DNA from 3 places in the Cupriavidus sp. C1SS-2L genome. Region 1 is predicted to be linked to each of the others. Evidence: predicted binding sites of a transcription regulator. Region 1 holds the regulator's gene; each other region holds the start of a gene.
What was found. Region 1 encodes sigma-54, which starts transcription at its own class of promoters, with help from an activator protein. Its sites were predicted from a motif close to TGGCANGNAANCTGCTTT; they were not measured.
Positions count from the first base shown of each region.

Region 2: a site for sigma-54 is predicted at 4,027-4,044, ahead of ACIGJG_RS05415 (circularly permuted type 2 ATP-grasp protein). Genes of this name have one in related genera too.
Region 3: a site for sigma-54 is predicted at 1,880-1,897, ahead of ACIGJG_RS21020 (ATP-NAD kinase family protein). Genes of this name have one in related genera too.

Region 1 covers NZ_CP172708.1:384,712-395,254, reverse strand. The annotation lists gene ACIGJG_RS01860 (Na/Pi cotransporter family protein) at 1-291, opposite strand, end outside; gene ACIGJG_RS01855 (LysE family translocator) at 431-1,042, opposite strand; gene ACIGJG_RS01850 (adenine phosphoribosyltransferase) at 1,086-1,658, opposite strand; gene ACIGJG_RS01845 (DJ-1/PfpI family protein) at 1,821-2,399, shown strand; gene ACIGJG_RS01840 (ribbon-helix-helix domain-containing protein) at 2,457-2,840, shown strand; gene ACIGJG_RS01835 (monovalent cation:proton antiporter family protein) at 2,856-4,835, opposite strand; gene ACIGJG_RS01830 (KpsF/GutQ family sugar-phosphate isomerase) at 4,969-5,952, shown strand; gene lptC (LPS export ABC transporter periplasmic protein LptC) at 5,978-6,604, shown strand; gene lptA (lipopolysaccharide transport periplasmic protein LptA) at 6,691-7,332, shown strand; gene lptB (LPS export ABC transporter ATP-binding protein) at 7,362-8,162, shown strand; gene ACIGJG_RS01810 (RNA polymerase factor sigma-54) at 8,264-9,745, shown strand; gene hpf (ribosome hibernation-promoting factor, HPF/YfiA family) at 9,795-10,148, shown strand; gene ptsN (PTS IIA-like nitrogen regulatory protein PtsN) at 10,529-10,543, shown strand, end outside.
Region 2 covers NZ_CP172708.1:1,161,140-1,171,682, forward strand. The annotation lists gene ACIGJG_RS05395 (DNA internalization-related competence protein ComEC/Rec2) at 1-297, shown strand, start outside; gene ACIGJG_RS05400 (MurR/RpiR family transcriptional regulator) at 310-1,239, opposite strand; gene edd (phosphogluconate dehydratase) at 1,475-3,346, shown strand; gene ACIGJG_RS05410 (gluconokinase) at 3,492-3,998, shown strand; gene ACIGJG_RS05415 (circularly permuted type 2 ATP-grasp protein) at 4,224-5,696, shown strand; gene ACIGJG_RS05420 (alpha-E domain-containing protein) at 5,737-6,690, shown strand; gene ACIGJG_RS05425 (transglutaminase family protein) at 6,755-7,594, shown strand; gene ACIGJG_RS05430 (proteasome-type protease) at 7,877-8,698, shown strand; gene ACIGJG_RS05435 (alpha/beta fold hydrolase) at 8,712-9,518, shown strand; gene ACIGJG_RS05440 (CTP synthase) at 9,634-10,543, shown strand, end outside.
Region 3 covers NZ_CP172709.1:708,413-718,955, forward strand. The annotation lists gene ACIGJG_RS21015 (thiamine pyrophosphate-dependent dehydrogenase E1 component subunit alpha) at 1-738, opposite strand, end outside; gene ACIGJG_RS21020 (ATP-NAD kinase family protein) at 772-1,845, opposite strand; gene ACIGJG_RS21025 (sigma-54-dependent Fis family transcriptional regulator) at 2,062-4,038, opposite strand; gene ACIGJG_RS21030 (methyl-accepting chemotaxis protein) at 4,392-5,954, shown strand; gene ACIGJG_RS21035 (LLM class flavin-dependent oxidoreductase) at 5,962-6,975, opposite strand; gene ACIGJG_RS21040 (IclR family transcriptional regulator) at 7,194-7,949, shown strand; gene ACIGJG_RS21045 (patatin-like phospholipase domain-containing protein) at 7,957-10,543, opposite strand, start outside.

The DNA of each region.
Region 1 (10,543 bases):
CACCATGACAGCGGTGCCTACGTTGGCGCCGAGCATGATGGCCAGCGCCGGCGCCACGGCGATCAGGCCCTGTCCGACGAAAGAACTGACGATGACCGCGGTGGCGTTGCTGCTCTGGACGAGTCCCGTGACGCCAAGCCCGGCAAGGAAGGCGGTGAACCGGTTGGCGACGCTGGTCGAGAGTACGTGACGGAGATTGGCACCGTAGACGCGCAGGATGCCGACTTTGACGATGTTCGTGCCCCAGACAAGAAGGGCCACGCCGGAAAGAAGATGCAGAAGTACGCCCATTGCGCGTCCCTGTGTGACCGGTGACGAACACAGCTCGGAGGCTCCGCCCGGTCATCATGTTGTTGTCAATGGGCCATTATGCGCCCCGCATGTAACCGGGGCAACGCCAAGGGGCGCGGGCAGCACGCCCGCGCAGCGCTCAGGGAAGCGCCACCTTGATGCCGAGGCCGACGAAGATCGCGCCGGCCGCGCGGTCAAGCCAGCGCCCCGTGGTCGGCCGCTTGCGCAGCCATGCGCCGAGCCAGCCCGCGCACAGGCCGAACAGCGAGAACACCACGGCCGTCTGCAGCATGAACACCAGGCCCAGCAGCACGAACTGCAAGGCCGGGTGCGTGGCATCGGCATGCACGAACTGCGGCAGGAACACGAGGAAGAACAGCGTGACCTTGGGGTTCATCATGTTGCCGAGCACGCTCTGCCGGAACACCTTGCCAAGCGGCACCGCGGCCACGTCGGCGCCCTGTGCGAGTCCGCCCTTCGCACGCAGCGCCTGGATGCCGATCCAGATCAGGTAAGCCGCGCCGGCGTACTTGATCAGCTGGAACGCCAGCGGCGACGAGCGCAGCACCGCCGCGAGCCCGACCGCGGCAATCATCGTATGGAACAGGCAGCCGACGGCAAACCCGAGTGCTGCCACCACGCCTGCGCGGCGCCCCTGTGCCATGCCGCGCGCCAGCACTTGCAGGTTGTCCGGGCCGGGGGCCAGGGTGATGGCGATCGAGGTCACAAGGAACAGCAGCAGGTCGGGCATGAAAATCTCCGTCGGAAAGGATCAGGCAGCGCGCACGGGCATATTAGTGGCCATCGAACCGGCACACCGTGAACAGAGGCAAACCCGCATTCTGCAGCAGCTTCGAACCGCCCAGTTCGGGCAGGTCGACGATCGCCGCGCCTTCCACCACGGTGGCGCCCAGGCGCTCGAGCAGCTTGCGGCCGGCCATCATGGTGCCGCCGGTGGCGATCAGGTCGTCGATCAGCAGCACGCGGTCGCCGGGCTTGCAGGCGTCGGCGTGGATCTCGACCGTGGCGCTGCCGTATTCGAGCTCGTATTCCTCGGCCACGGTCTGGAATGGCAGCTTGCCCTTCTTGCGGATCGGCACGAAGCCGAGGTTCAGTTCGTACGCGACGATCGCGCCGAGAATGAAACCGCGCGCGTCGATGCCCGCGACCAGGTCGAGCTGCGCGTCCATGTAGCGGTGCACGAAGACGTCGATCAGCACGCGCAGCGTCTTGGGGTTCTGCAGCAGCGGCGTGATGTCGCGGAACTGCACGCCGGGCATGGGCCAGTCCGGCACGGTACGGATGCGGTCGCGCAGGTATCCGGTGACATCGCCGAGATCGGGGGACTGGATGAGGGAATCTGCCATGGAAATCTTGAAATGAAGGTTGCGCCACGCGCCGGCACATCGCATTGGCTGCGGTAACCGGCTACCACCCGGGCCGCGCGGGCCGCACGCAAAATGGCCCTGCCGGTGCCGCGCCTGGCCCGACGGGCCGGCCGGGCACCCGTAACCATACAGGAGACCGCGATGGCAAAGAAGATTCTGATGCTGGCAGGCGACTTCGCCGAAGACTACGAAACCATGGTTCCGTTCCAGGCGCTGCAGATGGTGGGCCACACCGTGCATGCGGTGTGCCCGGACAAGAAAGCAGGCGACAACTGCGCCACGGCCATCCACGACTTCGAAGGCGACCAGACCTACACCGAAAAGCGCGGCCACAATTTCACGCTGAACGCCACATTCGCCGAGGTCGACCCGGCCGCCTACGACGCGCTGGTCATCCCTGGCGGTCGCGCCCCGGAGTACCTGCGCCTGAATGCCCGAGTGCTGGAGATCGTGCAGCACTTTGCCAGCAACAACAAGCCGATCGCGGCGGTGTGCCACGGCGCCCAGTTGCTGGCCGCTGCCGGCGTGCTCGAAGGGCGGACCTGTTCGGCCTACCCCGCCTGTGCACCGGAAGTGAAGCTTGCGGGCGGCAAGTACGCCGATATCCCGGTCGACCAGGCCCACACCGACGGCAATCTCGTGACGGCGCCGGCGTGGCCCGCACATCCCGCATGGCTGGCCCAGTTCCTTGCCGTGCTGGGGACGCGGATCGTACATTAGAGGCTTCCGAACGCGGCGCGGCCGTTCCTGGCAGGCGCCGACAGCACGGGGGTTCCCATGTGTGAGATCTTCATCCGCGCTAATCCGCAGTCCTACGAGTGCCAGGCGCGGTCGCTGCGGCTGCATGGCGTTGCCACCAGCATCCGCCTCGAAAACCTGTTCTGGGAAGTACTCGAGGAACTCGCGCAACGCGACGGCATGACCGTCAACCAGCTCATCACGCGGCTGCATGACGAGCTCACCGTACATCGCGGCGACGCGGCCGTCGCTGGCAACTTCTCGTCTTTCCTCCGTGTGTGCTGCCTGCGCTACCTGATGCTGCAAGGCAAGGGGCGCATTCCCGCGGATACCAGCGTCGCGATCCGCTCTCTCGACGCCCGGTCTGTGCTGGACAACCTGCCGGCGTCGTGGGCGGAAGCGCCAGCCGGAGCGGCGCACTAGGGGACTCCAGCCAGATCAGTCGCTCAGGATCCGCGTCTCCGCCGCCTCCAGTGCCTCCGGCGTGCCACGCAGCACGATGATGTCGCCGACTTCGAGGATGGTGTCGGGCTCCGGATCGAAGGCGCGGATGCCACGGCGGCGAACGGCCGTGACTTCGGCGCCGATTCGCTCCAACCCCAACGCGCCCAAGCGGCGGCCGACGGCCGTCGCGGCCGGCTCGAGCGACACCGAATGCAGCCGCACGCTATCGCGCTCGACCATGTCCTCTTCATCGTCGCGGCCGTGAAAGTAGCCGCGCAGCAGGCTGTAGCGCGCATCGCGTGCTTCCTGCACGCCACGCAACACGTGACGCATGGGCACCCCGAGCAGCACCAGCGCATGCGAAGCCAGCATCAGGCTGCCCTCGATGATTTCCGGCACGACTTCGGTGGCACCCGCTTTCTGCAACGTGTCGAGTTCAGAATCGTCGACCGTGCGTACGATCACCGGCAACGCCGGCGCCAACTCCTGCACATGGTGCAGCACCTTGAGCGCTGACGGCGTGTTGGCATAGGTGATGATGACGGCGGCGGCGCGGTGGATACCGGCGGCAATCAGCGCCTCGCGACGCCCAGCGTCACCGTAGACCACGGTATCGCCCGCCGCGGCGGCATCGCGCACGCGGTCCGGATCAAGGTCGAGCGCCACGTAAGTGATGCTCTCGCGCTCGAGCATATGCGCCAGGTTCTGGCCGCTGCGCCCGTAACCGCAGATGATCGCGTGCTTCTCGGTCTGCAGGCTCTGCGCGGCGATACGCGTCATGTTCAGCGACTGCATCAGCCATTCGTTCGCCGCAAAGCGCAGCACAATGGCATCGCTGTACTGGATCAGGAACGGCGCGGCCAGCATCGAGAGCAGCATCGACGCCAGGATCACCTGGATCAGCACCGGGTCCACCAGGTTGAGGCCGTCAATCTGGTTGAGCAGCACGAAGCCGAATTCGCCGGCCTGCGCGAGCCCCAGGCCCGTGCGGATGGCCACGCCCTGGCGCGAGCCGAACAGGCGCGCCAGTACGGAGATCAGCAGCAGCTTGAACAGGATCGGCACCCCCAGCAGCACCAGCACCAGCCAGATGTGCTCGATCACCACCTGGATGTTGAGCAGCATGCCAATGGTCACGAAGAACAGCCCGAGCAGCACGTCGCGGAAGGGCTTGATGTCCTCTTCCACCTGGTGCCGGTAGGGCGTTTCCGAAATCAGCATGCCGGCCATGAACGCGCCCAGCGCCATCGACAGGCCCAGCCGCTCGGTCAGCGCAGCCATGCCAAGCGTGACCAGCAGCAGGTTCAGCATGAACAGTTCCTGCGAGCGCCGCGCCGCCACCACGTGGAACCAGCGGCTCATCAGGCGCTGTCCGAGGAAGAAGATCACACCGAGCGCCACCGCGATCTTCGCCGTGGCCATGCCGAGTGCAACCATCAGGTCACCGGGGTCGCGCGACAGCGCCGGGATCACGATCAGCAGCGGCACCACGGCCAGGTCCTGGAACAGCAACACGCTGATGATGTTGCGGCCATGCTCGCTTTCCAGCTCCACGCGCTCGGACAGCATCTTCGACACGATGGCCGTCGACGACATGGCCAGTGCCCCGCCAAGCGCCACGGAAGCCTGCCAGGACAACGGAAACAGCCAGTTGAACAGCCAGCTCGCCGGCACCACGGCCAGCATCGACAATACGACCTGCGAGCCGCCCAGCCCGAACACGAGCCGTTTCATGGCGCGAAGCTTGCTCAGGCTGAATTCCAGGCCAATCGAAAACATCAGGAAGACCACGCCGAACTCGGCCAGGTACTTGGTCTGGGCCGTGTCGCTGGCCAGGCCCAGCGCATGCGGGCCGATCAGGATGCCGACCGCCAGGTAGCCGAGCATGGGCGGCAGCTGGAGCATGCGGAACGCGACCACGCCGAATACGGCGGCAGCCAGCAGCACCAGGGTCAGTTCCAGCGGAGAATGCATCAGGCGGCTCAGGAAGAACCGTCAGGGCTGGCCGGCTGCGCCCCGGCACGGGCCCTGCCGGCGGAACACGGCAAGCGCGGCGCTTGCCGGGACGGCCCGGGCGTCGCCGCATTCGTTGGTATACTTCGACGCCATGATAGCCAATTTCGATGCGGATCGAGCACTCCGGCTCGCCCAAAGTACCCTCCAGATTGAAGCCGAAGCGGTCGCCGCACTTTCGGGGCGCCTGACCCCGGACTTCTCGCACGCGGTGCAGCTCGTCCTGCAGTGCACGGGACGCGTCGTGGTGTCGGGCATCGGCAAGTCAGGCCATATCGGCCGCAAGGTCGCGGCGACGCTGGCCTCGACCGGCACGCCGGCCTTCTTTGTCCATCCGGCCGAAGCCAGCCACGGCGACCTCGGCATGGTCACGCGCGATGACGTCCTGATCGCATTCTCCAATTCCGGGGAAACCGGCGAGCTGCTGTCGATCATCCCGATCGTCAAGCGCATCGGCGCGCGGCTGATCTCGGTCACCGGCAACCCGGAATCGAACCTGGCCAAGCTCGCAGACGCCCATCTCGATGCCGGCGTGGAAAAGGAAGCCTGCCCGCTGAACCTGGCGCCAACGGCCAGCACCACGGCGGCGCTGGCACTCGGCGACGCGCTCGCGGTCGCGGTGCTCGATGCGCGCGGCTTCGGCGAGGAAGACTTCGCGCGCTCGCACCCGGGCGGCGCGCTCGGCCGCAAGCTGCTGACCCACGTGCGCGATGTGATGCGCAGCGGCAATGCGGTGCCGGAGGTCCGCGAAAACACGCCGCTGGCCCAGGCGCTCATGGAAATCACGCGCAAGGGCATGGCCATGACCGCCGTGGTCGACTCTGACGGCAAGGCCATCGGCGTCTTCACCGACGGCGACCTGCGCCGCCTGCTGGAAACCCCGCGCGACTGGAAGACCGTGCCGATCGGCGATGTGATGCACCACAACCCGCACGTGGTGCACGAAGACCAGTTGGCCGTCGAAGCCGTGCAGGTCATGGAAGCCAACCGCATCAACCAGTTGCTGGTGGTCGACCATGACGGGCGCCTGGTGGGCGCGCTGCACATCCACGACCTGACCCGCGCCAAGGTCATCTGATCCACGGCGCGCACGCAAAGAGACCATGCAGGCCCTCCTGTCCTCCCTCACCGGGATCGTCTTGCGCCTGCTGCCATTGCTGCTGATGGCAGTGGTGGCAGGCAGCACGTTCTGGCTGGTGCAGATCAATTCGCAGCAGGAAGGCACCAAGGCGCCTGTCGTCCGCAAGCACGAGGCCGACTACTACATTGAGCGGTTCTCGGCCACCGAGCTGGCGCAGGACGGCGGCACCAAGGTGCGGTTCACCGGCGACAAGATGGTCCACTTCGACGACGACCAGACCTACGAAGTGACCCGTCCCGCCATGCGCGCCTATCAGCCTAACCGGCCGCCGGTGTCCGCGCGTGCCGACCTCGGCCGCATGAACGCCGAAGGCTCGGTCATCGACCTGTATGGCAATGGCTTCGTCGAACGCCAGCAGGGAGCGGATGCGGCCAAGGACCCGCTGCTGACGGCGGCGTCGAGCTACTTCCAGGTGCTGCTCAACGATGACATCGTCAAGACCGACAAGGCCGTCAAGCTCACGCGCGGCCCGTCGGTCATGACCGCCAACGGCCTGATCTTCAACAACGTTACCCGCGAAGTACAATTGCTGGGTAACGTACGGGGCACCATCATTACCGGTGCACCTGCCCGGACTCCGGGATCCTGACAACAACAGCCGCCCGCGCGCGACGGGGCGGCACCGCGGACCCGAGGTTCGCGCGAATTTCCGCCTTCCTGCGACCCTTTGCCAACATGATTGCCTCCCTGTCGACCTTGTCCCGCCGGCGCGCCGCCCCGGTGCTGCTGGCCGCAGCCGCCGTGCTTGCCGCGCTGGCGCCGCCGGCCGCCCATGCCGAACGCGCGGACCGGGACAAGCCACTGGTACTGGAAGCCGATAACGCCAGCTACGACGACGTCAAGCAGATCTACACGCTGACCGGCAATGTGGTCCTGACCAAGGGCACCATGGTGCTGAAGTCCGACGCCGCCGAGATCCGCACCGACCCCGAGGGCTACCAGTACGCGGTGGCCACGGCCAAGGGCGGCAAGCAGGCGTATATCCGCCAGAAGCGTGACGGCGTCGACGAGTACATGGACGGCTGGGGCGATCGCATCGAGTACGACGGCAAGCAGGAGCTGTCCAAGCTGATCGGCCACGCACGCATGGCGCGCCTGCAAGGTGCCAAGCTCGTCGACGAGATCCGCGGCGCGGTGCTGACCTATGACAGCCGCAATGAGTTCTATACCGCGGCCGGCGGGGGTGACAACACCTCGGCCGGCAACCCGTCTGGACGCGTGCGCGCGGTGCTCTCGCCGCGCCAGGAAGCGAGTGGTGCGGCCGCTGCCGCGCCGCTCGACCTGAAGCCGGCGCCCGCGCCGTCCAGCAAGCCCTGAATCCCGCGCGCGAGCGCACGACCGCCATCATGACCGATACCGCAACACTCGCCCCCACGCCCGCTTCCGCCGCCAACGACGTCCGTGCCGAGAGCAGCACGATGGTCGTGCGCCACCTGAAGAAGCGCTACGGGACGCGTACGGTGGTCAAGGACGTGTCGCTCGACGTGAAAAGCGGCGAGGTCGTGGGCCTGCTGGGTCCGAATGGCGCCGGCAAGACCACGTCGTTCTACATGATCGTCGGCCTGGTGGCGCTCGACGAGGGCGATATCGTGCTCGACGGGCAGCACATCAGCGGCCTGGCCATCCACGAACGCGCGCGCATGGGGCTTTCCTACCTGCCGCAGGAAGCGTCGGTGTTCCGCAAGCTGAATGTCGAAGAGAACATCCGCGCGGTGCTGGAGCTCCAGGTCGTGAACGGCAAGCCGCTGCCAAAGGCCGAGATCGACGCGCGGCTCGATACGCTGCTGGACGACCTGCAGATCGCCCACTTGCGCAACAACCCGGCGCTTTCGCTGTCGGGCGGCGAACGCCGCCGCGTTGAAATTGCGCGCGCGCTGGCATCGTCGCCGCGCTTCATCCTGCTGGACGAACCGTTCGCCGGCGTGGACCCGATCGCGGTCGGCGAAATCCAGCGCATCGTCAGCTTCCTGAAGGCACGCAATATCGGCGTGCTTATCACCGACCACAACGTGCGCGAGACGCTCGGCATCTGCGACCACGCGTACATCATCAGCGAAGGCACCGTGCTCGCGGCGGGCCAGCCTGAAGACATCATCGCGAACGAATCGGTGCGGCGCGTCTACCTGGGCGAGAATTTCCGCATGTGAAGCGGGGGTGGCACGCGGCCACCGGGAAAGAGACGATCAGGCGACACATGCGATAGCAATTTCCGTTCCAACATCGGAAAGATGCGCATAAAATAGGTCGCATGAAACCGTCGCTCCAGCTCCGCCTTTCGCAGCATCTGGCACTCACGCCGCAACTGCAGCAGTCGATCCGACTGCTGCAACTCTCAACGCTGGAACTGCAACAGGAAGTCGAGCAGGCGCTCACGGAGAACCCGCTGCTGGAGCGCGAAAACGACTGGATCGAAAGTCCGCTGCGCGTAGCGGCAGATGGCTCGGTCAACCTGCAAAGTGCCCCGGCTCCCGCTCCTGCCGAACCGCAGGGCAATGGCGAAGCGAATGCCGACAGCGCACGCGGCAGCGATGACGAGAACTACACCGACAGCGGCGGTGACGACTACGGCAGCGACTGGAGCCTCGACGATTTCGCGCGGCGCCCCCAGGGCGAGGACGACGAAAAGACGCCCATGCAGCTGCGCGATGCCGAGCCCACGCTGCGCGAACATCTGATGGAACAGCTCACGCCGCTGAAGATTTCGCTGCGCGACAAGGGGCTGGCGATCTTCCTGATCGAATCGCTCGATGACGACGGCTACCTGAGCACGTCGCTCGACGAGATCTGCTCGGAACTGCCCGAGGAACTCGAATTCGAAGTCGACGAAGTCCAGGCCATGCTCACGCTGCTGCAGAGCTTCGACCCGGCGGGCGTGGGCGCGCGCAATGCAGCCGAATGCCTGAGCCTGCAATTGCGCCGGCTGCAGCACCCGCAGCGCGAACTGGCGCTGTCGATCGTCCAGCATCATCTTGAATTGCTTGCGGTGCGCGACTACACGCGCCTGAAAAAAGCGCTGCAGGTGGACGAAGCGGCGCTAAAAGCCGCGCATGAACTGATCCGTTCGCTCGCGCCGTATCCCGGGCATGCGTACAGCCGGCCTGAAGCGGATTTCGTAGTGCCCGACGTGTTCGTGCGCAAGAGCGGCAGCGGCTGGATTGCACAGCTGAACCCGGATGTGATGCCCCGCCTGCGCATCAACGACATGTACGCGCAGATCCTGCGCGGAGCGAAGGGGGAATCCGGCGCTGCCGGGCTGCAGCAAAAGCTGCAGGAGGCACGTTGGCTGATCAAAAATATTCAGCAAAGGTTCGACACAATCCTGCGAGTTTCACAGGCAATTGTCGAACGTCAGAAGAACTTTTTCACGCACGGCGAAATCGCGATGCGCCCCTTGGTTTTGCGGGAGATTGCCGATACACTGGGATTACACGAGTCAACCATATCCCGGGTGACGACCAATAAATACATGGCAACGCCGATGGGTACTTTCGAACTGAAGTACTTCTTCGGTAGCCACGTGTCCACCGAAACCGGTGGCGCGGCTTCATCAACGGCGATCCGCGCCTTGATCAAGCAACTTATAGGAGCCGAAGACCCGAGGAGTCCTCTTTCCGACAGCCGAATTGCCGAATTGCTGGGTGAACAAGGCTTCGTTGTCGCGCGCCGTACCGTCGCCAAGTATCGCGAAGCCCTGAAGATCCCCGCTGTCAATCTCCGCAAGACTTTGTAGCCGAGTTGCACCGCCTGCCTGGTGCAGCTCTTTCAGAAGGAGAAGCGCTATGAACTTCAAGATCAGTGGACACCACCTGGACATCACGCCTCCGCTGCGTGAGTACGTGGAAACGAAGCTGGAGCGTATCGTCAGGCATTTCGATCAAGTCATTGGCGTTAGCGTGCTACTTTCAGTCGATAACCATAAGGAAAAGGACAGGCGGCAGTACGCGGAAATCAATCTGCACCTTCGGGGCAAGGACATCTTTGTTGAAGCCCATCACGAAGACCTGTATGCGGCCATCGACGCACTTGTCGACAAGCTGGACCGCCAGGTGCTTCGCTACAAGGATCGCGTGCAAGGCCACGACCGCGAAGCGGTCAAGTACCAGATGGCCGAAGCGCAACTACAGCAGCAATGATCATGCCTGCCGGTCGTAAGGCTGGCCGCTGAAAGGGACTGAGAAAAGCAAGCCGCGCCATGTAGCGCGGCTTTTTTGCGTCTGTTGGCGGCCATCCTGTGCAGGTTACTGGCATAGGTGTTCGCAACTGACGCGGCGCGGTGTATGCTCTCTAAGACATAGCCGGTAGCGACTCCTGTGCGCGCGCCCTATCCCGGTGCGGCGGCACGAGCACGGCACAGGGATACACAAGGCCCGACGCTGCGTTGCACAAGTCAGGGGAGACGCTGCTCTATAATGGCCAAACGCCTGGCAAACCATGGTATCGCCATAAAGCGGCCCGCAGCCTTGCACGGCCGAGCAGTCCCATCTGCCTGCTAACTGAAATCCTCGCATCGCCCATGAATCGTTTGGCC
Region 2 (10,543 bases), 780 kb from region 1:
AGGCTGCGTGCCGATGTCCTAGTCGTGCCGCACCATGGCAGCGGCACCTCATCCAGTTCCGAGTGGCTCGCGGCCGTCAGTCCCGGCGCGGCGGTGTTCCAACTTGGCTACCGCAACCGTTACCAGCATCCGCGCGCCGATGTCTGGCAGCGCTATGGCGATGCCGGCATCCTGCGCTACCGCACGGACGAAACTGGCGCGGTCACGATGGTCACGCAGGGCGGGGCCTACTCGATGGAAGCGTTTCGCCAGACCGAGCGTCGCTACTGGCGTGAGGCGCCTGCGGCGCCGCGCTAGCGCAAGCCGGCGTCAGCTCGCGGTGCGAGCGCGTGCAGGCGACGCCGTCTTGCGCCGGGGCGCCGGCTCTGGCGTATCAGCTTCCTGTGGCGCCCGCGCCGGCTCGGCGCCGCCAATGCGGCGCTCGCGCAGATGGGCCTTCGCGCGCTGCAGGCCCGCGGCGACGGTGTCGGCGCGTTCCAGCGCCACGCCGGCCGCAAGCACGTCGCCGAGCACGAGGTGGCAGATGCGCGAGGTCATCGGCGTATAGACCTCGCTGTCCTCCTCCACATCCGAGAACACGCAGACATCGGCCAGCTTCGCGAGCGGTGAGCCGCTGTGCGTGAGCGCCAGCACGCTGGCGCCGCTCGAACGCGCCAGCGTGGCGGCGGTCAGCATGTCCCACGTGCGGCCGCTGTTGGACACCAGTACTGCCACGTCGCCAGGCCCGAGCAGCGCGGCGGACATGCTGAATACGTGCGGATCGGAGTAAGCCGTGGTCGGCATGCCCAGCCGGAAGAACTTGTGCTGGATATCGAGCGCGACAATGCCGGAATTGCCGCAGCCGTAGAACTCGATGCGGCGCGCACCGGCCAGCAGGCGGATGCCATGCTCGATCTGGTCCGCCGACAGCGCATTGCGCACGCTCATCAGCGTGGCGATGGTGCGGTCGAACACCTTGCCGGCAATGTCGGCCGGGCCGTCTTCGGCCTTCACGTCCTGGTGGACGAACGGCGTGCCGCCGCCTACGTTTTGCGCGAACTGCAGCTTGAATTCACGGAAGCCGTCGTAGCCCAGCGCCGCGCAGAAACGCGCAATGGTCGGCTGCGACACGCCGGCCCGCTCGGCCAGTTCCGGCATCGAAAGCCGGATCACGCTGGCGCCGTGGCGGGCCACATAGTCGGCCAGGCGGCGTTCGGACGGGCGGAGCGTGTCGTAGACGGCAAGGATTCGGTCGCGCATGACGGTGGCGGGTGTCGCCGGCATAAATGGGAATGTAGATATTCTACAATCCGAAGGGCTGCGGAACACAGATGATTCTGTTGTTCTGTCGCTAGGGATTTCCCGTATTCAAGGGGGTTACTGAGTGATTGTGATGTAAGCAAGGCTGCGAGTGAGGTTTTTCTGTCGTTATAATGTAGAAAATCTACATGCCAGAGGCGGTCAGTCGCCCGGGTTTCTAAAGGAACGTTCATCCATGCCCCACGCCGTCCATGCCGAAATCCTTGCCGTAACCCGGCGCATCACCGAGCGCAGCCGCGCCAGCCGCGCGGCCTACCTGGCGCGCTGCGAACGCGCCCAGGCAGAGCTTGGCCCGCTGCGCGGCCTCTCGTGCGCTAACCTGGCCCACGGCTTTGCCGCGCTGCCGGCGCATGACAAGCTGAAGCTTCGCGTCGAACACGCGCCGAACCTCGGCATCGTGACGGCCTACAACGACATGCTGTCGGCGCACCAGCCGTACGAGCGCTATCCCGACGTGATTCGTGAGGCCGCACGTGCCGTGGGCGCCGTGGCGCAGGTTGCCGGCGGCGTGCCGGCGATGTGCGACGGCATTACGCAGGGCAACCCGGGCATGGAGCTGTCGCTGTTCTCGCGCGATGCAATTGCCATGAGCACGGCGGTCTCGCTCTCGCACAACACCTTTGACGCCGCGGTGATGCTTGGCGTGTGCGACAAGATCGTGCCGGGGCTGGTCATGGGCGCGCTGCAGTTCGGCCACCTGCCGGTCGTGTTCGTGCCGGCCGGGCCGATGGCGAGCGGCCTCCCGAACAAGGAAAAGGCGCGCGTGCGCCAGCTTTATGCGACCGGCCAGGTTGGCCGCGAAGCCTTGCTTGAAGCCGAGTGCGAGGCCTACCACAGCGCAGGTACGTGCACGTTCTACGGCACCGCCAACAGTAACCAGTTCCTGATGGAAATCATGGGCCTGCACCTGCCCGGTGCAGCCTTCGTCCACCCGGACAGCGGCTTGCGCGATGCCCTGACCGCAGCGGCGGCGCAGCGCGCGCTGGCGCTGTCGGCGCGAGGCACTGAATACATGCCGATGGCGCGCATCGTCGACGAGCGTGCCGTCGTCAATGCGATGGTCGGCCTGCTGGCCACCGGCGGTTCCACCAACCACACCATCCACCTGGTCGCCATGGCGCGTGCCGCGGGCGTGCTGATCGACTGGGACGATTTCGACCGGCTGTCCGGCATCACGCCGCTGCTGGCGCGCGTGTATCCGAACGGCTCGGCGGACGTGAACCATTTCCACGCCGCGGGCGGCACGGGCTTTGTGATCGGCCAGCTTCTGGAGGCCGAGCTCCTGCACGAGGACGTGCAGACCGTCGCCGGCCCGGGTCTCGCGCGCTACACGCAGGAGCCGGTGCTGGCCGATGGCGTGCTGCGCTGGCGCGATGGCGCGAGCACCAGCGGCGACGCGCAGGTGCTGGCCACGGCGGCGGAGCCGTTCTCCGCCGAAGGCGGCCTGCGCCTGATGCAGGGCAACCTGGGGCGCGGCGTGATCAAGGTGTCCGCCGTGGCGCCGGAGCACCGCGTGGTCGAGGCGCCGGCGCGCGTGTTCGATTCGCAGGAAGCGCTGCAGGCAGCCTTCAATGCAGGCGAGCTCAACGGCGACGTGGTAGCCGTGGTGCGCTTCCAGGGACCCAATGCCAATGGCATGCCCGAATTGCATCGCCTCACGCCCGTGCTTGGTGCGCTGCAGGACGCCGGCCACAGCGTCGCGCTGGTGACGGACGGGCGTATGTCCGGTGCATCGGGCAAGGTGCCGGCGGTGATCCACGTCGGCCCCGAGGCGCTGGCTGGCGGCCCGCTGGCCCGGGTGCGTGACGGCGACCGCGTGCGTGTGGACGCCGTTGCCGGCACGCTTGCCTGGCTTGGCGATCCGGCGGAATTCGCCGCGCGTTCGGTCGCGCCCGCGCCGGACGATGGCTTCGCCCAGTTCAGCGTCGGCCGGGGGCTGTTCGGCCTGTTCCGGCGCCACGCGCGCAAGGCGGAAGAGGGTGGCAGTGCACTCGACCTGTCCGAAGCCGACGCCGTTCCCGCGGCGACGCATTCCGTCGCACAATAGTCGGGCCTGGGGCCTGTATCACCGCAATTTTTTTGAATCCCCGGGCGGCGCAGCCGCCGTCCGGCACCTGCGCGCCGTTTGCCAGCGCGCGGGCTACCGACAAGGATGGGGCAAACCATCCGACACCATGATCGATGGAGCAGACATGATCTATATCCTGATGGGCGTTTCCGGCAGCGGCAAGTCGACGGTCGGCGAACTGCTCGCGACACGCCTGGGCTGCGCATTCCATGACGCGGACGAATTCCACAGCGCCGCAAACAAAGCCAAGATGCATGCGGGCATCCCGCTCACGGATGAGGACCGCTGGCCGTGGCTGGCGGCCATGCGCGCGGCCATCGACGCTGCCCGGGCCGAAGGCCGCACCCATGTGTTCACCTGCTCGGCGCTGCGCCAGGTCTACCGCGACCGCCTGACGCCGCCGGACGGCGGCGTGGTGTTCGTCTACATGAAGGGCGACGCCCAGTTGATCGGCTCGCGCCTGTCTGCGCGCACGGACCACTTCTTTAACCCGGCACTGCTGGAGAGCCAGCTCGAGACGCTCGAAGAACCCCATGGCGCGCTCGTGCTCGATATCCGGCAGTCGCCGGAAGCGCTGGTCCAGGCCATCCTCGCCGACGGCGAGCGGCACCGCGTCGCCGCCGCGCGCTGACAGCGCGGTGCACCGCCTGCCAGGACCTTGGCAGGCATCTTGCTTAACCCGTTTCCGTGCTGCGCAACCGCACGAGCTTGCGGCTTTCGCTGGCACAAGTATGCTGAAAGGGCCAGTCACTCGACAGCTGTACAGCCAGGAAAAACAAGGGGGCGGCGGTTCCGGTGGGAGGCCGGGAGGCCAGGCGACCAGGACGTCCCCCATTTCACGGAGGGAAGGGCCATCATGGCGGCGCGCTTTTTCGACGAGATGCTGGATTGGCGGGATGGCGATACCCCGGTCATCCAGGCGGGGCAGGCATTGCCGGGCGGTGTGGTACGGCCGCACTACCGGCACTTCACGGACTGGCTGGCGCGGCAGTCCGAGAACACGATGGCCAACAAGCGCGCCGAGGCGGACCTGATCTTCCGGCGCGTGGGCATCACCTTCGCGGTCTACGGCGACAAGGACGAATCCAACAGCGGCACCGAGCGGACCATTCCGTTCGATGTGATTCCGCGCATCTTTCCCGCCAGCGAGTGGGCCACGCTGGAAAAGGGCCTGCGCCAGCGTGTGGCGGCGTTGAACCGCTTCATCCACGACATCTACCACGGGCAGGACATCATCCGCGCGGGCGTGATTCCGCCGGACCAGATCTACAACAACGCCCAGTACCGTCCCGAGATGCTTGGCGTCGACGTGCCGCGCGACATTTACGCGCACGTGGCCGGCATCGACGTGGTGCGCGCCGGCGAGGGCGAGTTCTACGTGCTGGAGGACAACCTGCGCGTGCCGTCGGGCGTGTCGTACATGCTCGAGAACCGCAAGATGATGATGCGCTTGTTCCCGGACCTGTTCGCGCGCAATCGCGTCGCGCCCGTGGCCCACTATCCCGACCTGCTGCTCGACATGCTGCGCGGCGTCTCGCCGCAGGCCATCAGCGATCCGACCGTGGTGGTGCTGACCCCGGGGATGTACAACTCCGCGTACTTCGAGCATGCGTTCCTCGCACAGCAGATGGGCGTGGAACTCGTGGAGGGCAGCGACCTGTTCGTCGAGGACGATCACCTGTTCATGCGTACCACGCAGGGCCCGCAGCGCATCGACGTGATCTACCGGCGCGTGGATGACGACTTCCTCGACCCACTCGTGTTCCGGCCTGATTCCGCGCTGGGCGCGGCCGGTCTGCTGTCGGTCTATCGCGCGGGCAACGTGACCATCTCCAACGCCATTGGCACGGGCGTGGCCGACGACAAGTCGATCTACCCGTACGTGCCCGACATGATCCGCTTCTATCTCGGCGAAGAGGCCATCCTCAACAACGTGCCGACCTATATGTGCCGGCGCCCGGACGACCTGCAGTACGTGCTCGACAACATGGCGGACCTGGTGGTGAAGGAAACGCACGGCGCGGGCGGCTACGGCATGCTGGTGGGGCCGGCGGCAACGCGCGCGGAGATCGATACCTTCCGCGAGGTCGTGAAGTCGCGGCCCGAGCAGTACATCGCGCAGCCGACGCTGGCGTTGTCGACGTGTCCGACGTATGTGGAATCGGGCATCGCGCCGCGCCATATCGACCTGCGTCCGTTCGTGCTGTCGGGGCGCGAGGTGCGCATGGTGCCGGGCGGCCTCACGCGCGTAGCGCTGCGCGAAGGCTCGCTCGTGGTGAATTCCTCGCAGGGCGGGGGGACCAAGGACACGTGGGTGCTGGAGCGCTGAACGCGCCCGCCGCCAGCACCGCATTGCGAGGAGAACCAACATGCTGAGCCGCACCGCCGACCATCTGTTCTGGATGGCGCGCTATACCGAACGCGCCGAGAACACCGCGCGCATGCTGGATGTCAACTACCAGACCTCGCTGCTGCCGCAGTCCGCGGAAGTGGCGGAGCAGGGCTGGTGGGCCATGCTCGACATCTCGGAGCTGACCAACGCTTTCGATCACAAGTACGGACTGCTCACGCGCGACGACGTGATCGACTTCATGGTGCGCGACATGACCAACCCGTCGTCGATCATGAGCTGCCTGCGTGCCGCGCGCGAGAACGCGCGCGCGGTGCGCGGCTCGCTGACGACCGAGGTCTGGGAAACCGTCAACACCACCTGGCTCGATGTACAGCGCATGATCGCGGACGGCGAGTTGCAGGAAGACCCGTCGCGCTTTTTCGAATGGGTCAAGTTCCGTTCGCACCTCGCGCGCGGCGTGCAGTTCGGCACCATGCTGAAGGACGATGCGTTCCATTTCATGCGGCTCGGCACGTTCCTGGAACGCGCGGACAATACCGCGCGGATCCTCGACGTGAAATTCCAGGCGTCGGGCAGCGACGACAGCGACCCGAACCGCGAGCAGAACGACTTTTATCACTGGGCAGCGGTGCTGCGCTCGGTGTCGGGCTTCGAGGTCTACCGCAAGGTCTACCGCGCGGTGATTACGCCGCAGCGCGTGGCCGAACTGTTGATCCTGCGCCCCGACATGCCGCGTTCGCTGGTGTCGAGCATGGACGAGGTCGTGGCGATCCTGGCGATGGTCTGCAACCACCAGTCGGGGGAGACCGAGCGGCAGGCTGGTAAACTGCATGCCGACCTGAAATTTGCCCGCATCGACGACATCTTTGCCGTCGGCCTGCACGCCTTCCTCACGAGCTTCCTGGAGCGCATCGGCGACATTGGCAACGGCATCAGCCGTGATTTCCTGGTGCCGCTGCAGGCGGCCTAGGCGCCGTGAACACCGCAAGGAGGGCCTTATGTGCAGCAGTCGTCGCAGCGGCCCTCCGGATACCGTGAAATACAAGATCCACCACCAGACCGTCTACCGCTATGCGGAGCCGGTGCGGCGCAGCGTGCATGAGCTGCGCCTCGCACCGCGCTCGGGCCCGCTGCAGGCCGTCAAGGCCTGGGCGCTGCAGGCGCCTGGCAACCTGTCGGAGGCGCGCGATGGCTTCGGCAATATCGTCCACAACTTCACCGTCAGCGGCCCGGCCGACACGATTGCGATTACCGCGATCGGCGAGGTGCAGGTGACGCCTTATCATGACGACGCCGGACGTGACAGCCACTACGCATTCCGCGATGTGCCGGCCCACGGCGAGTCGCGCGTCTCCCCGTTGTACTTCGTCGGCGGCACGCCACTGACGACGGCGCCGCCTGACATGCGCGCCTTCGCTGCACCTTTCCTGGTGGCGGGGCACGAGGTGCCGGCGCTGCTCGCGCTGGCCGGCGGCATCACGGATCGCGTGCGCTATGCGTCGAATACGACCCACGTCGGCACTTCCGCTGCAGAAGCGTTCCGCCTTGGCAATGGCGTGTGCCAGGACCAGGCACAGGTCATGGTCGCCGCTTGCCGCGCGTTCGGGATCCCGGCGCGTTATGTGAGTGGGTACTTCTATGACCCGGCCGCTACGGAGCTGGCCAGTCATGCGTGGGCCGATGTGTGTCTCGATGCGGGGCGCGACCTGTGGTGCAGCATCGACGTGACGCATCGTTGCGTCACGGACCATCGGCATGTGCGGCTGGCCGTTGGGCGCGACTACCAGTCGGCCGCACCGGTGCGGGGCATTCTCGAAGGTGGCAGCGGTGAAACGCTGCAGGTGAATATTGCTATTTGCCCTGTTGTGGATTGATGTGATGCGCGATGCGCCAATGCGGTGCGGGTTTGTCCCTTTGGCGGTGCGTTAGCGGTTCTTGCGACCGCTTCGTGCTTCACAGACGCTGCGGTTTCGCCGGCGTAGCCGGCGACCATCTTTTGTCCGGGCGACAAAAGGGAAGAGCCTGCCAGTAAAGCACTCCGGCCCAAAATCTGAACACTGACTCGAAACCGGCGAGGCCGGTGGCCGCAGCCCGGCTCGGGGCGCTAGAATTCCCGCTGCGACTCCGCTCGGTTCCAAGTAGAACCCGACAAGACCATGACCTACTGTGTTGCCATGCGGCTTGATGCCGGCCTGGTTCTTCTTTCCGACTCGCGCACCAACGCCGGTGTCGATGCCATTTCCACCGCGCGCAAGATGACCGTGTTCGAAGAGCCCGGCGACCGCGTGATGGTGCTGATGACCGCCGGCAACCTCGCCATCAGCCAGTCAGTGCGCCAGTGCCTGGTCGAAGGGCGGGACGAAAAGCGCTCACTGTGGACCGCGCGCGATATGTTCGAAGCCACGTCCATCGTCGGCGAGGCCGTACGCCAGGTACACAAGCGCGATGCCCACGCGCTGCGCGATGCCGGTATCGAGTTCAATGTCAGCCTGATCTTTGGCGGCCAGATCCGCGGCGAGCGTATGCGCTTGTTCAATGTCTACGCAGCCGGCAATTTCGTCGAGGCCACGCCCGAGAACTGCTTTTTCCAGATCGGCGAGGCCAAGTACGGCAAGCCGATCCTGGACCGCGTCGTGCATCCGTCGCTGCCCCTCGGCGAAGCCGCCAAATGCGCGCTGATCTCGATGGATTCCACGCTCAAGTCGAACATTTCGGTGGGTTTGCCGCTGGACCTGATGGTCTATGAGGCGGATGCGCTTCGGGTGACGCGCTTTGTCAACATCGACGAAAGGAACGCCTACTTCCGCATGATCCGCGATACCTGGGGCCAGCGGCTGCGCCAGGTGTTCGGTGAGATCAACGATCCCGAATGGGATGCTTCCCGTGAGGCGGAGTTTCCGCTTGCACGTACGGACGAAACCGATCGCTGGGGCCAGCCGGTGCGCGCCACGCGCGAGCGTTCCCGCGCGCAGGACTGAGCCGGGCGGGGCAATGCGCGACATCATTCATTTTTCCCATGCCAATGGCTTCCCGGTGCCGACGTACCGCAAGCTGTTCGCCGAACTCGAGGACGACTTCGAATTCCGCGCGGTGGAGCGCTACGGGCACCGGCCTGAATTCCCGGTGACGCGCGGCTGGCCGCATCTCGTGGAAGAGCTGCTGGATTCGCTGGAGCGCCAGTACCGGGAACCGGTGTGGCTGGTGGGGCATTCGCTGGGCGGCTTCCTGTCACTGATGGCCGCGCTGCGCCGCCCGGAGTGGGTGCGCGGCGTGGTGATGCTCGATTCGCCGATCATCGCTGGCTGGCGCGCGTCGCTGCTGAAGACGGCGCAGTTGTTCGGCATGGACGAGAAGCCGGGGCCGGCCGCCGTGACCAAGAACCGCCGCACGCACTGGCCTGATGCCGAGGCGGTGTGGGAGCACTTCCGCTCCAAGCCGAACTTCGCAGTCTGGGATCAGGACATGCTGCGCGACTACACGATGCACGGCACCGAGCCGACGGGCAAGGACGACGAACGGCAGCTCCGCTTCAACCGCGAGGTCGAGTACTGGATCTATCGGACGCTGCCCACCAGCCTTGGGCGCAAGGTTGCGCGCGGTGCGCCGGTGCCTGTCAGCTTCGTTGCCGGTACGCGTTCGCGGGAGGTCCGGCAATGTGGTCTCGACGCAACGCGCAAGCTGGTCGGCGAGAACCTGCGCTTTATCGAAGGCGGCCATCTTTATCCGATGGAGCGGCCGCAGGAGACGGCGCAACTGGTCCGCGAACTGATCGCGGCGATGCGGCGCGACGGGCGCTGAAGCGCAAGCGGCGCATGCGCCGCAGGCGTTGCGCAAGGCGGTGGTGTCGCAATTCGCGGCCGTTCGGGGGCCGGGGTCTCATGTATAATCCTAATTTCCCCGGCAAGCTCGGTTTATGACCAAATTCGTCTTCGTCACCGGTGGCGTCGTCTCTTCTCTCGGCAAGGGCATCGCTGCCGCCTCGCTCGCGGCTATTCTCGAGTCGCGCGGCCTCAAAGTCACCCTCCTCAAGCTAGATCCCTACATCAACGTCGATCCCGGCACGATGAGCCCCTTCCAGCATGGCGAGGTGTTTGTCACGGAAGACGGTGCGGAAACCGACCTCGATCTTGGCCACTACGAGCGCTTCGTCTCGGCCAAGATGCGCAAGTCGAACAACTTCACTACGGGCCAAATCTACGAATCGGTGATCCGCAAGGAGCGCCGCGGCGAATACCTGGGCAAGACCGTGCAGGTGATTCCGCATATCACCAACGAGATCCAGGCCTTTATCGAGCGTGGCGCTGCAGCGTCGCACGACGGCAAGGCTGATGTGGCGCTGGTGGAAATCGGCGGCACCGTCGGTGACATCGAATCGCTGCCGTTCCTGGAAGCCGCGCGCCAGATGAGCCTGCGCATGGGCCGCAACCGCTGCGCGTTCGTGCACCTGACCCTGGTGCCGTTCATTGCCAGCGCCGGCGAGCTGAAGACCAAGCCGACCCAGCACTCGGTGCAGAAGCTGCGTGAAATCGGCATTTCGCCGACCGCGCTGCTGTGCCGCGCTGACCGTCCGATCCCGGACGACGAGCGCGCCAAGATTTCGCTGTTCGCCAACATCCCGCAAGACGCCGTGATTTCGGTGTGGGATGCCGACAGCATCTACAAGATCCCGCAGATGCTCAACGAGCAGGGCCTGGACCGCCTGATCTGCGAAGAGCTGCGCCTGGACCCGAAGCCGGCCGACCTGTCGATGTGGCAGAAGCTGGTGAACGCGCAGGAAAACCCCGAGCACGAAATCACCATCGGCATGGTCGGCAAGTACGTCG
Region 3 (10,543 bases), on a different replicon from region 1:
TTCGAGCAGCGACGGCCCACCGCCTTCACGCGCGCGGCGGATGACTTCGCCGGCTGCCTCATGCACCGCGAAGAAATCGGTACCGTCCACCGTCACGCCGGGAATGCCGAAGCCGGCCGCGCGATCCACGTAGCTGTCCACCGCGGTGCCGTAATCGCGCGAGGTCGATTCCGCATAGCCGTTGTTCTCGATCACGAAGATCACCGGCAGGTTCCACACGGCGGCGAGGTTCAGGCTTTCGAGGAACGTGCCCTGGTTCGATGCGCCGTCGCCGCTGAACGTAATGCCGACCTCGCCCTTGCCGCGGAACTTCGCGGCCAGCGCGGCGCCGCAGATCAGCGGCGCGCCGGCGCCCAGAATGCCGTTTGCGCCCATCATGCCCTTGGACAGGTCGGCGATATGCATCGACCCGCCCTTGCCATTGCAAGAGCCGCCCTTCTTGCCGTAGATCTCCTTCATCATCGCCACCGGGTCGACGCCCTTGGCAATGCAGTGGCCGTGACCGCGGTGCGTACTGGCGATGCGGTCGCCATCGTGCAGGTGGTGCAGGATGCCCACGCCCGCGGCCTCCTCGCCCGCGTACAGATGCACGAAACCGGGAATGTCGCCGCGGCCGAAGTCCACGTGCAGGCGTTCTTCGAACTCGCGGATGGTGCGCATCTTCCGATACACCGTCAGCAGGGTCTCCTTGTCGAGTGGCAGCCCGCTTGGGCCGGCTTGCATGGCACTGGCGCTCATGGTTGTCTCCTTGGTTGGGGTGGTACGGCTTGCTCAGTGATTAGCGAGAATGGCGGCTGGACTGCTGCGCATCAGCCGCTCGCGCGCGGCATAGCGCATGCACGCCGCCACGTCGATGCTGCGGAAAGCGTGTTCGTGCAGGGTGACGGTGACTTCGTCATGCGGCCCGAAGGCCAGTTCGCGCTCGCCATCGAGCGCGACGATGCCTGCACGCTGTCGCACGCGGTGCGGCCGGGCATGCTCCAGGCGCTGCCAGCCAGCGATGGAGACCTGGCTCAGCAGGCCGGGCGCGATGGGCGCGCGCAGCTCGAACTCGCCCTGTCCCGGGGCGGCCAGTTCGATCGCAAGGCCGCCCGCTTCGCGCCGTCCGAGTGGTTCCAGCAGCCCGGCGATGGCGGACAGCCCGATCGCCTGCGGATCGGCGAATGCCACGTACACGGCAGCGAGCGTGTCGGACTTCCACAGCGCGCGCGCGCCGATGAAATGCTCATGCGCGATCACTGCGTCGACAAGCGCGATGTCGCGCCGGAAACCGCCGTCAGCATCGCGAATGACGATATCGAGTCGCTTGTTCGATGCGAGCGCGTGCGATGCCGGCACCTTGCCCGTCGCATACAGTCCCGACGCGAGCCCGGTAATGGTGGCCTCGCGCATTTCCGGGAACGCATTGTTGGTGCCGGTGGACAGCCCGGCGATCGGCACGCCGCCGCATTCGCGCACCACGGCGCGATGCGTGCCATCGCCGCCGAGCACGATGATCACTTCCACGCCGGCGTCGGCCATATGGCGCGCCGCGTTCAGCGTGTCATCGACGCGCGCGGTGACCGGCATGTCGATGTACTCCACTGCAGGCAGTCCCGCGTCCGGACCCTGGTGCCGGCTCAGGTGCCGAGCGAGCATGACGCGCAGCCCTTCGCGGTCCGGCATCATCATCACACGGTCGATGCCGCAGGCCGACAGCGCGGCCAGCAGGCGCAGCACGATATTGACGCGGTCGGCCAGTTGCAGGCTGTTGGCGTTCGCAATCACGCGGCGGATGTCGCGCGCTGATACCGGGTTGGCGATGATGCCGACCAGCGGCGCGCCGGCGAACCGTGCCTGCCCCATGGCCTGTCTCCTTTGTCTTTGTGGTGACAGGCTCATTGCAATGGCTGTGCCAATGCGCGCGACATGCGGAAAGACCGCCGGGAACGCGGAAAATTGCGGGATTACCCGCAGGAAGCGCGGGTCAGAGGGCCACCAAAAGGGGCCTGGCGGTGCTCACGGTGTGACAGGTGTCACAGCGCAGGTGTACAGCACTGGACAACCGTATCGGGGCGAGCGCTACTGCAGCGGCCCTTCGCCATCGCGGCGGTTCGGAGACTGGATGCCGTAGCGCTCCATGCGGCGGTACAGCGTCATGCGGCTGATGCCGATCTGGCGCGCTACCGCGCTCAGGTTCCAGCCCGACGCGCGCAGGTACTGCATCAGCAGCATGGCTTCCGGCGGCATCGCCTTAGTGTCGCCCTCTTGCTCTTGCGCGGGTAGCGCCTGCACGGCTGTCATTGCCGCCGGAGCGCCAAGGGCATCGGGAAGGTCGTGCAGATCGATGTAGCCGTCCGAGCAGACCGCACGCGCGTACTCGAGCACGTTACGCAATTCACGCAAGTTGCCGGGCCAGCGATGGCGGCAAAGCTGTTCGCGCGCCTGCGGCGACAGCGCGATGCCGCGCTGGCCGCCAGCGTCGAGCATCTTCTGCACTAGCCAGTCAAGGTCCGTGCGCTCGCGCAGCGGTGGCAGCGCGAAGCGCGCGCCGTTGAGCCGGTAGAACAGGTCTTCGCGGAAGCGTCCTTGCGCGACCAGATCCTCCAGCCGATGATGCGTGGCGGAAATCACGCGCAGCCTGACCGGTATCGGGCGTGCCGCACCGATCGGCAAGACCTCGCCCTCGGCCAGCACGCGCAGCAGACGCGACTGCAGCTCGCGCGGCATGTCGCCGATCTCGTCGAGGAACAGCGTGCCGCCGTCGGCTTCCTGGATTAACCCGCGCTTGCCGCGCGGACCGGCCCCCGAGAAGCTGTTGGGCAGGTGGCCGAACAGCTCGCTTTCGATCAGCGTTTCAGGAATCGCAGCGCAGTTCACTGCAACGAACGGCTGGCCGCGCCGGGCGCTCGCCTGATGCAGCGCCTTGGCGAAGTACTCCTTGCCGCTGCCGGTCTCGCCATTGATCAGCAGGTTGATCGGCGAATCGACCAGGCGCGCCGCGCGCTGCAATTGCTGCTGCAGCGCGGCATCGCCGCCACTCAATGCCGCGAGCGGCTCTGGAAACGGCGCGAGGCGTTCTTCGCGGGCGCCGGCCTGCCAGCGCAGCGCGGGCGGCATCACGCTCAGATAGAGTAGCCCCCCACTGCGGTTCAGCGCGACGAGCCGCTGCTCGCTCGGGCGCGAGTAGACATAGCGGCTCAGGTCTTCCAGCCGCGCGTTGAACAGCGTCTCGAACGACTGGCCGAGCACCGTGCCAGTGGATAGCTCCCCTTCCAGCATGCGCCGCGCGCGGTGGTTGTGCCCGACGATGCGGCCGCAGTCGTCGAGCGCGAGCAGGTATTCCGGATTCACGTCGACAAACTCAGGCGCCACGTTGAGCTTGAGGATCCAGTCGCGATGATGCACGCGCAGGAAGTTCGCATTCTCGATATGCGCCGCATAGATGCGCACCATCTGCAGCGCCAGGCCCTGGCTCTCCTTGGCATGCGGCGAAGTCAGCGCGGAAATGTCGAGGATCGCACTGAGATTTCCGCGCGAGTCGAACAGCGGCGCCGCCGTGCAAGTGAGCGGAATATGCGTGGCGTCGAAATGGTCGGCCTGATGCACGGTCAGTGCTTCGCCAGTGACCAGCGCCGTGCCGACCGCGCAGGTGCCGGCTCCGCTCTCGCTCCATTCCGCGCCCAGGTACAGGCCGGCGTGGCGCAGATCGGTATCGGTACGCGCGTCGCCGATGTAGTCAACGGTCACGCCCTGCGCGTCGGTCAGCAGCACCACGTAGCCCAGCCCTGCCACCTGCGCATACAGGCTTTCCAGCCCATGACGCGCAATGCGCGCGAAATCGTCGATGCGTTGCTGGTGCTCGCGCAGGCGTGTCTGCGGCAGGATGCGCGCTTCCTGCATGCGCGAAGGATCCAGTCCGTACTGGTGCACGCAGCGCCGCCATGAATTCTGGATCACGGCGTCGTGCGTGGGCCGGTCCGCGGGCAAGGCAGGCGGGGGCAGGTAGCTGGTGGCCTGGACTACCGTCTCGATGTGATCGCGTTGCCGCAGGTCCATCGCTGTCTCCTGGTTGTCTTCGCTGCGGTCTGCGCCATGCGCCGCGGGCGGCACTTTGGCGAACTGGCGAACCGGACACGTCGTCGCGCGCCTCTGTGCTGGCTACTGTATCCGACACGGTCGGAGCGGTGCAATCCGGCGTCATCGTTGCGGCAAATTTGTGCATTGAACGGCATTTCGCAACCGGACAATAGGACATTCTCAAGACAGCGCGGAGCCCGCCGTTAGGGGTGCCAGTGTCACGCCGGCGGCCATGGCACCCGTCGCCTTGCCGGCTCTACCTCGTGAATCGGCGTGACCGGCCGAATTCAGACGGCGTGTGCACCACTCCCTTTTTCCTACCGCCGAAGACGATGAATCGCATTACGCTCAACACCAAACTCTGGGCGGCACTGGCCGTGATCTGGCTGGCGCTGCTCGGGCTCGGAACCTGGAACGCGTTCCATACCCGCAGCGTCATGATGGACGAGCGCCGCGACAGCGTGAAAGCGCTCGTGCAGGCGACCGAGGCCATCGTCTCTGCTTACGCGGAACGTGCCGCCAAGGGCAGCATGACGACCGAAGCCGCGCAGCAGGCGGCCAAGGACGCCGTACAGGCCATCCGCTTTGGCTCCAGTGGCTACCTGCTGCTGGTCAACTCGAAGCCGCAGATCGTGCTCAATCCCGGCCGCCCGGAAATGAACGGCAAGGACGTCGGCGACTTCAAGGACCCGGACGGCGCGCCGATCTACCAGCGCATCGTGCAGGCGGGCAAGTCCGGCGCCAGCGGCGGCGATGGCTTCACGACCTATCGAGGCCGCCTGCCCGGCACCGAGACGGCCGAACTCAAGCTGACCTACGTGCGCTACGTGCCCGCGTGGGACTGGCACGTAGCCACCGGCGTCTACATCAAGGATGTCAATGACCCGTTCCGCGACAGTCTGATCCAGGCCGTCCTCGGCACGCTGCTGATCGGCGCCATCGTATCGGCCGTGATGCTCGCGATCATGCGCGTGGTGAACCGCAGCCTCGGCGGTGAACCCGCGTACGCCGTCGAAGCGGTAGCGCGCATTGCGTCCGGCGACTTCACCCTGCCCGTGCGCGCGCGCGACGGTGATGAAACCAGCGTGCTGGCCGCCATGCGCCAGATGCAAGAGCGTCTTTCCGCCACATTGCACGGCATCCGCGATGCAGCGGATTCGATCGGCTCGGCGACGAGCCAGATCTCGGCGGGCAACGCGGACCTGTCTCAGCGCACCGAAGAACAGGCTTCCGCACTTGAGCAGACCGCCGCGAGCATGGAAGAGCTGACTGGCATCGTGCGCCAGAACGCGGACAATGCGCGTCAGGCGAGCATGCTGGCGGTCAATGCCTCCGAAACCGCGAATCGCGGCGGAGAAGTCGTCGGCCAGGTGGTGTCGACCATGGGCGCCATCAGCAAAGCTTCACGCCAGATTGTCGACATCATCGGCGTGATCGAAGGCATTGCGTTCCAGACGAATATCCTCGCGCTGAACGCCGCGGTGGAAGCGGCGCGTGCGGGCGAACAGGGCCGCGGCTTCGCCGTCGTCGCCGGCGAGGTGCGCACGCTGGCCCAACGCTCGGCCACGGCCGCCAGGGAGATCAAGTCGCTGATCGACAACTCCGCGGCACAGGTCGAAGCCGGCACCGCGCTGGTTTCCCGCGCGGGCCGGACCATGGGTGAAGTCGTCGACGCGGTGCGCCGCGTGACGGACATCATGGGCGAGATCAGCGCCGCGTCCGCCGAGCAGAGCACGGGCATCGAGCAGGTCAGCCATGCCGTGACGCAGATGGATTCGGTCACGCAGCAGAACGCCGCGCTTGTGGAAGAATCGGCCGCCGCCGCGCATGCGCTGGCTGAACAGGGCCAGCGCATGATGCAGGCAGTCGCGGCGTTCCGGCTCGCGGGCGCCTGATACTCAGTCAGACTGCCGGCGCGAGCGTGCGCGCCGCGTCGGCGGCGATTTCAAACGAGCGCAGGCGCGCCGCGTGGTCGTAGATCTGGCCCGTCAGCATCAGTTCGTCCGGATGCAAGTCATCGACGAAGCGCTGCATGCCGGCGCGCACGGCTTCCGGATCGCCCACCACCGAGCAGGCCAGCGAACGGCGGATATGGTCCGCCTCGCTCTCGTTCCACAGCGACTCGATATCGTCCACGGGCGGACGCAGCTGGCCCGGCGTGCCGCGCACCAGACCCAGGAACTGCTGCTGCAACGAGCTGAACAGGCGCCGCGCTTCGTCACTGGTCTCTGCCGCGAACACATTGAGGCCGAGCATCACATAGGGCCTGTCGAGCTGCGCGGAAGGCCGGAACGTGCGCCGGTACAGGTCCACCGCCTGCCGCATGAAGCCCGGTGCGAAATGCGAGGCGAACGCAAACGGCAAACCCATTGCCGCCGAAAGCTGCGCACTGAACAGGCTCGAGCCGAGCAGCCACAGCGGCACCTTCAGGCCCGCACCGGGCACGGCGCGCAGGCGCTGGCCGGGACGCACGTCATCGAAATAGGCCTGCAGCTCCTCGACATCCTGCGGGAACGTGTCGGCCGTGTCGTGCGACAGTTGACGGCGCAGAGCACGTGCCGTTGTCTGGTCCGTTCCGGGTGCGCGGCCCAGGCCCAGGTCGATGCGGCCCGGATACAGCGAAGCCAGCGTCCCGAACTGCTCGGCCACGACAAGCGGCGAATGGTTGGGAAGCATCACGCCGCCGGAGCCCACGCGAATCGTGCTGGTGCCATTGGCCACATAGCCGATCAACACCGCAGTCGCGGCGCTGGCAATGCCGGGCATATTGTGGTGCTCGGCCAGCCAGAAGCGGCGGTAGCCAAGACGCTCGGCGTGCTGCGCAAGGTCCAGCGAGTTGCGCATGGCCTGGCCGGCATCGCTGCCTTGCGCGATGGGCGCGAGATCGAGAACGGAATACGGGATCGGGGTCGTCATGTAAGCTGCCTTGGCGCGGCTGGGCAGGCGTTTGCCAGCCGCCGCGCGGGAAAATCGAAACGTCCGCTATCTTAGTGAGACCCCGGCAATCGTGCTGGCGACCGCCACGCGGCCATGCCGTCGGCGTGGTTATCGCCGTGACGCCGGATCCACCGAAGGATTGAGCACAGCGCCGCTTGTCCCGTACCATGCTGCCCCATGCGAAGCAGGAAATCGGTATGACACTCAAGACACTGGACGGCGCGCTGGCCTTGCTGACCCACTTCACCGTGCGGCAGCCGACCTGGGGCGTGCGCGAACTCGCCAAGCACAGCGGCGTGCACTATGCCGTGGTGCACCGCGTGCTGGCGACCTTTGCCGCCAACGGCTTCCTCGTGCAGGACGCGGCCACCGGCAAATACTCGCTGGGCTTGCGCCTGTTCGAGCTGGGCCAGGTCGTGCGCAAGAGCTTCTCGCCCGACGAGATCGTGCGGCCCGTGCTGGAAAAGCTGGCGGCGCAAAGCGGTGAGACGGTCTTCCTGTCATGGCTCGATGGCCATGAGGGGCTATGCGTTGGCCTGGTGCAAAGCCAGCACCAGTTGCGCTTTTCGATCGAACTCGGCGAGCGCTTTCCGCTGTATGCGGGCGCGCATGCCAAGGCCATGCTCGCCTTCCAGGACGACGCGTTCCGCGACGAGGTCTATCGACAGGGCATGGAAAAGATGGGACCGCACACCACGCTCGACCGCGATACGATCGAAGCGCAGCTCGCCGAGGTACGCGAGCAGGGCTGGGCCCACACGCGCGAGGAAGCCGCCGCGACCGTGGCCGGGCTGGCGCTGCCGCTGCGGTCGCGCGACCACAGCACGGTGATTGGCTCTGTGGCCATTGCCGGCCCGCAGCAGCGGCTTGGCGAAGACGCGGTGCCGCGCCTGCTCGAAGCCCTGCGCGATGCGAGCGGCCGGCTCGAGGATGTGATCGGGTTCGTGCGCTGATACCGTATCAACCGGCCAGCAACGCCTGCCCCACAGCACCGCTGAACACGCGCTGGCCGATGACGTGGCCCAGCGCGCGGTAGCTTTCCCACTGCGCCTCATCGAAGAACTGGTCCGACGTCGCTTCCTGCGGAAAGGCCGGATGGCCGGCGCCGTACTGTCGCACGTCGGCCGGCGCCCATGCCGCCAGGCACGGCTTGAGCAGCACGATGCGGCAGACCGGTTCGCGTTGGTCCGCACCTGGTCCCGCGCGGTACACGTTGAGCAGCACCGCGCATTTGCCCGATGCCGCGCCAGTGGCGCCCGTACCAAAATCTTCCGGCGTACCAAACACCTGGCTCAGCACCGGATGCGTGGTCGCGGCGTCAGTATCGACCTCGATCTCGAGCGCGTGGTCGATCCGTGCGAGCCGGATCAGGTTGGCGAGGTCGCCGAAGCGGTAGTCGATGTCTGCACCGGCATCGCACAGCACGATCAGCGATACGTCGCGGCCCGGGCGCAGCAGTTCGTACACGCCGGTGTTGTCGAAATGCCCGCCGTCCGACAGGTATTGCCAGCCGCGCCGCATGCCGTGAAAGCGCGCGGCCAGTTCGCAGCCGAGGCAATACTGCGTGCGGAACAGCGCGCTGAAGCGCGCCAGCAGCGGGTGCGTGGCGCGTTCGGGCTGGCGCTTCGTAGCGGGCACGGCGCCCGCGTGGCGCGGGCCGTCGTGCAGGTAGGACGGCCACCATGTGCCAAGCCGAAGATTGGCCAATCCCATCAGCAGCGAAGTCCCCAGCGTCGTTGCGCGCCCCAGCCCGGTCGACAGCGTCGCGCCGGAGATCGCGATCCAGTCGCCCACCGTGCGCGATTCCGCGACGCGCGCGGTTCCCGGACGCGACAGGTCTGGGCAGCACGGCCGCCCGTCGACCAGAAAGCGTGCATAGGCGTCAGCGGGCAGCGTCTGCGTCGAGCCGGGCTGCACCACGCTAGGCCCTGGGCCGAGGCACAGCGGCTTGCCCTTGCGGTCCCGCTGCACGAGTTGTTCGGCCGGATCGACGGTCTGATTCAGCGTGATGTTGATCAGGTGCAGCGGTGCCAGCACGCGCGGATCATAGTAGGTGTTCAGGCTGAGCTGGTCCCCAGGCACGGGTTCGGCCACGCTGAAGCGATCGCGCGCATGGCGGCCCGGTGCAGGCGTGGCGAAGCGCTCGCCGTTGGATGCGCCGAGGTACGCGCGCGTGAGCCGCGCGGCATAGAACGGCTGCAGCGTCGACAGGTTCAGAAAGCCCGTGAAGCGCCCTGCCACGACCGCCAGCGCCAGCGACACCAGCACCAGCACGGCGAGCACCGGTCCGGTATAGGCATTGCCGTACACGAGCCAGTCGACCGGCTCGCGGCCGTTCCAGCGCACGTAGAGGACTAGCCACGACCACAGCACGTACACGAGCAGCGCCAGCAGCGCGGCCAATGCGCCCGCCAGCAGTGACACCGGCAGGTGCGCGAGCAGCGCGCGCCATGGCGTATCGGCGCTGTCGTGCCTGCCTTCGTCGCGCAGGCCGGCAACGTAGCGCACCATCCAGACCAGCGCGGCCAGTGTGCCGATGGGTGCGCCGGTGCTCCAGAGCGAAGCCATCATGAACGCGTAGAGGAATGTGGTGCGCGCCACGGTATCGGCAAGGCCGAGCGCCAGCAGCCACAGCGTCAGCGTCATCGCGCTGCGCAGCGCGCGCGTTGCGCGCACGCGGTAGTCCGACACCGTACGCGGCGCAGATGCCAGCATGAGCAGGCAGCACAGCACGGCCAGCAGCATGAGTCCCCCAACCGAGGCAAGCAGACAGGCCAGTACCAGTCCTGGGCCCAGCCACACGACCCACCGTGCCGCCAGCAGCAGCAATACGGCGATCAGTGTGGCGACGATCGGCCCCGGGCTGAAAAAGCGGGCCGCTGCCTGCGGGTCGCTGGCGCGCGGGTAGACCAGCCAGTAGGCCAGTCCTGGCGGTGCGGCCAGCAGCAGCAACGAGCCCAATGGCAACCACAGCAGCGCGCTCCACCAGATCGCCCACTGTTCCTGATTGAATGCCTGGCGTGCGTCGTGCAGCAAATCCATCTCGTATCGGCCAAGGCCGTACGACATACCCACGGCCACATACTGGCCCAGCGCCAGCACAGCCAGCAGCACGAGCAGAGCGCTGCCGATCACGTAATGCATGGCCACCCAGTTGCGCAGGACCATCACGGCCGCATAGAGGTTGTCGCCTGCGCCGGTCGGCGACAGATAGCGACCGTTCTCGCGCAGCCATGCCACGGCGCCGCGTCCCGGGTCGGCGGCATAGGACACCGAGGTCCGGATGCGCCCGGGTGGTTCGCATTGCAGTGTGTGGTACGCGTCGGCCGCGGCCTGCACAGCGTTCGAGCCGCGCCGCAGCCGGCCTGGTACGAAGAGGCTGGTGAAGAAGGCGCCGAGGTAGCCGCCGCCGCTGACCGTGGAAAGGTAGTCGAACTGCGCCAGCAGCGACGACATCGGCGCCGGTGCATCGGGCGGCTCGCGCTCCGGTTCGGGTTTCGGTCCCGGTGCAGCGTCGGACTTCGGCCGAGGCGTGCGGGCCAGCGCC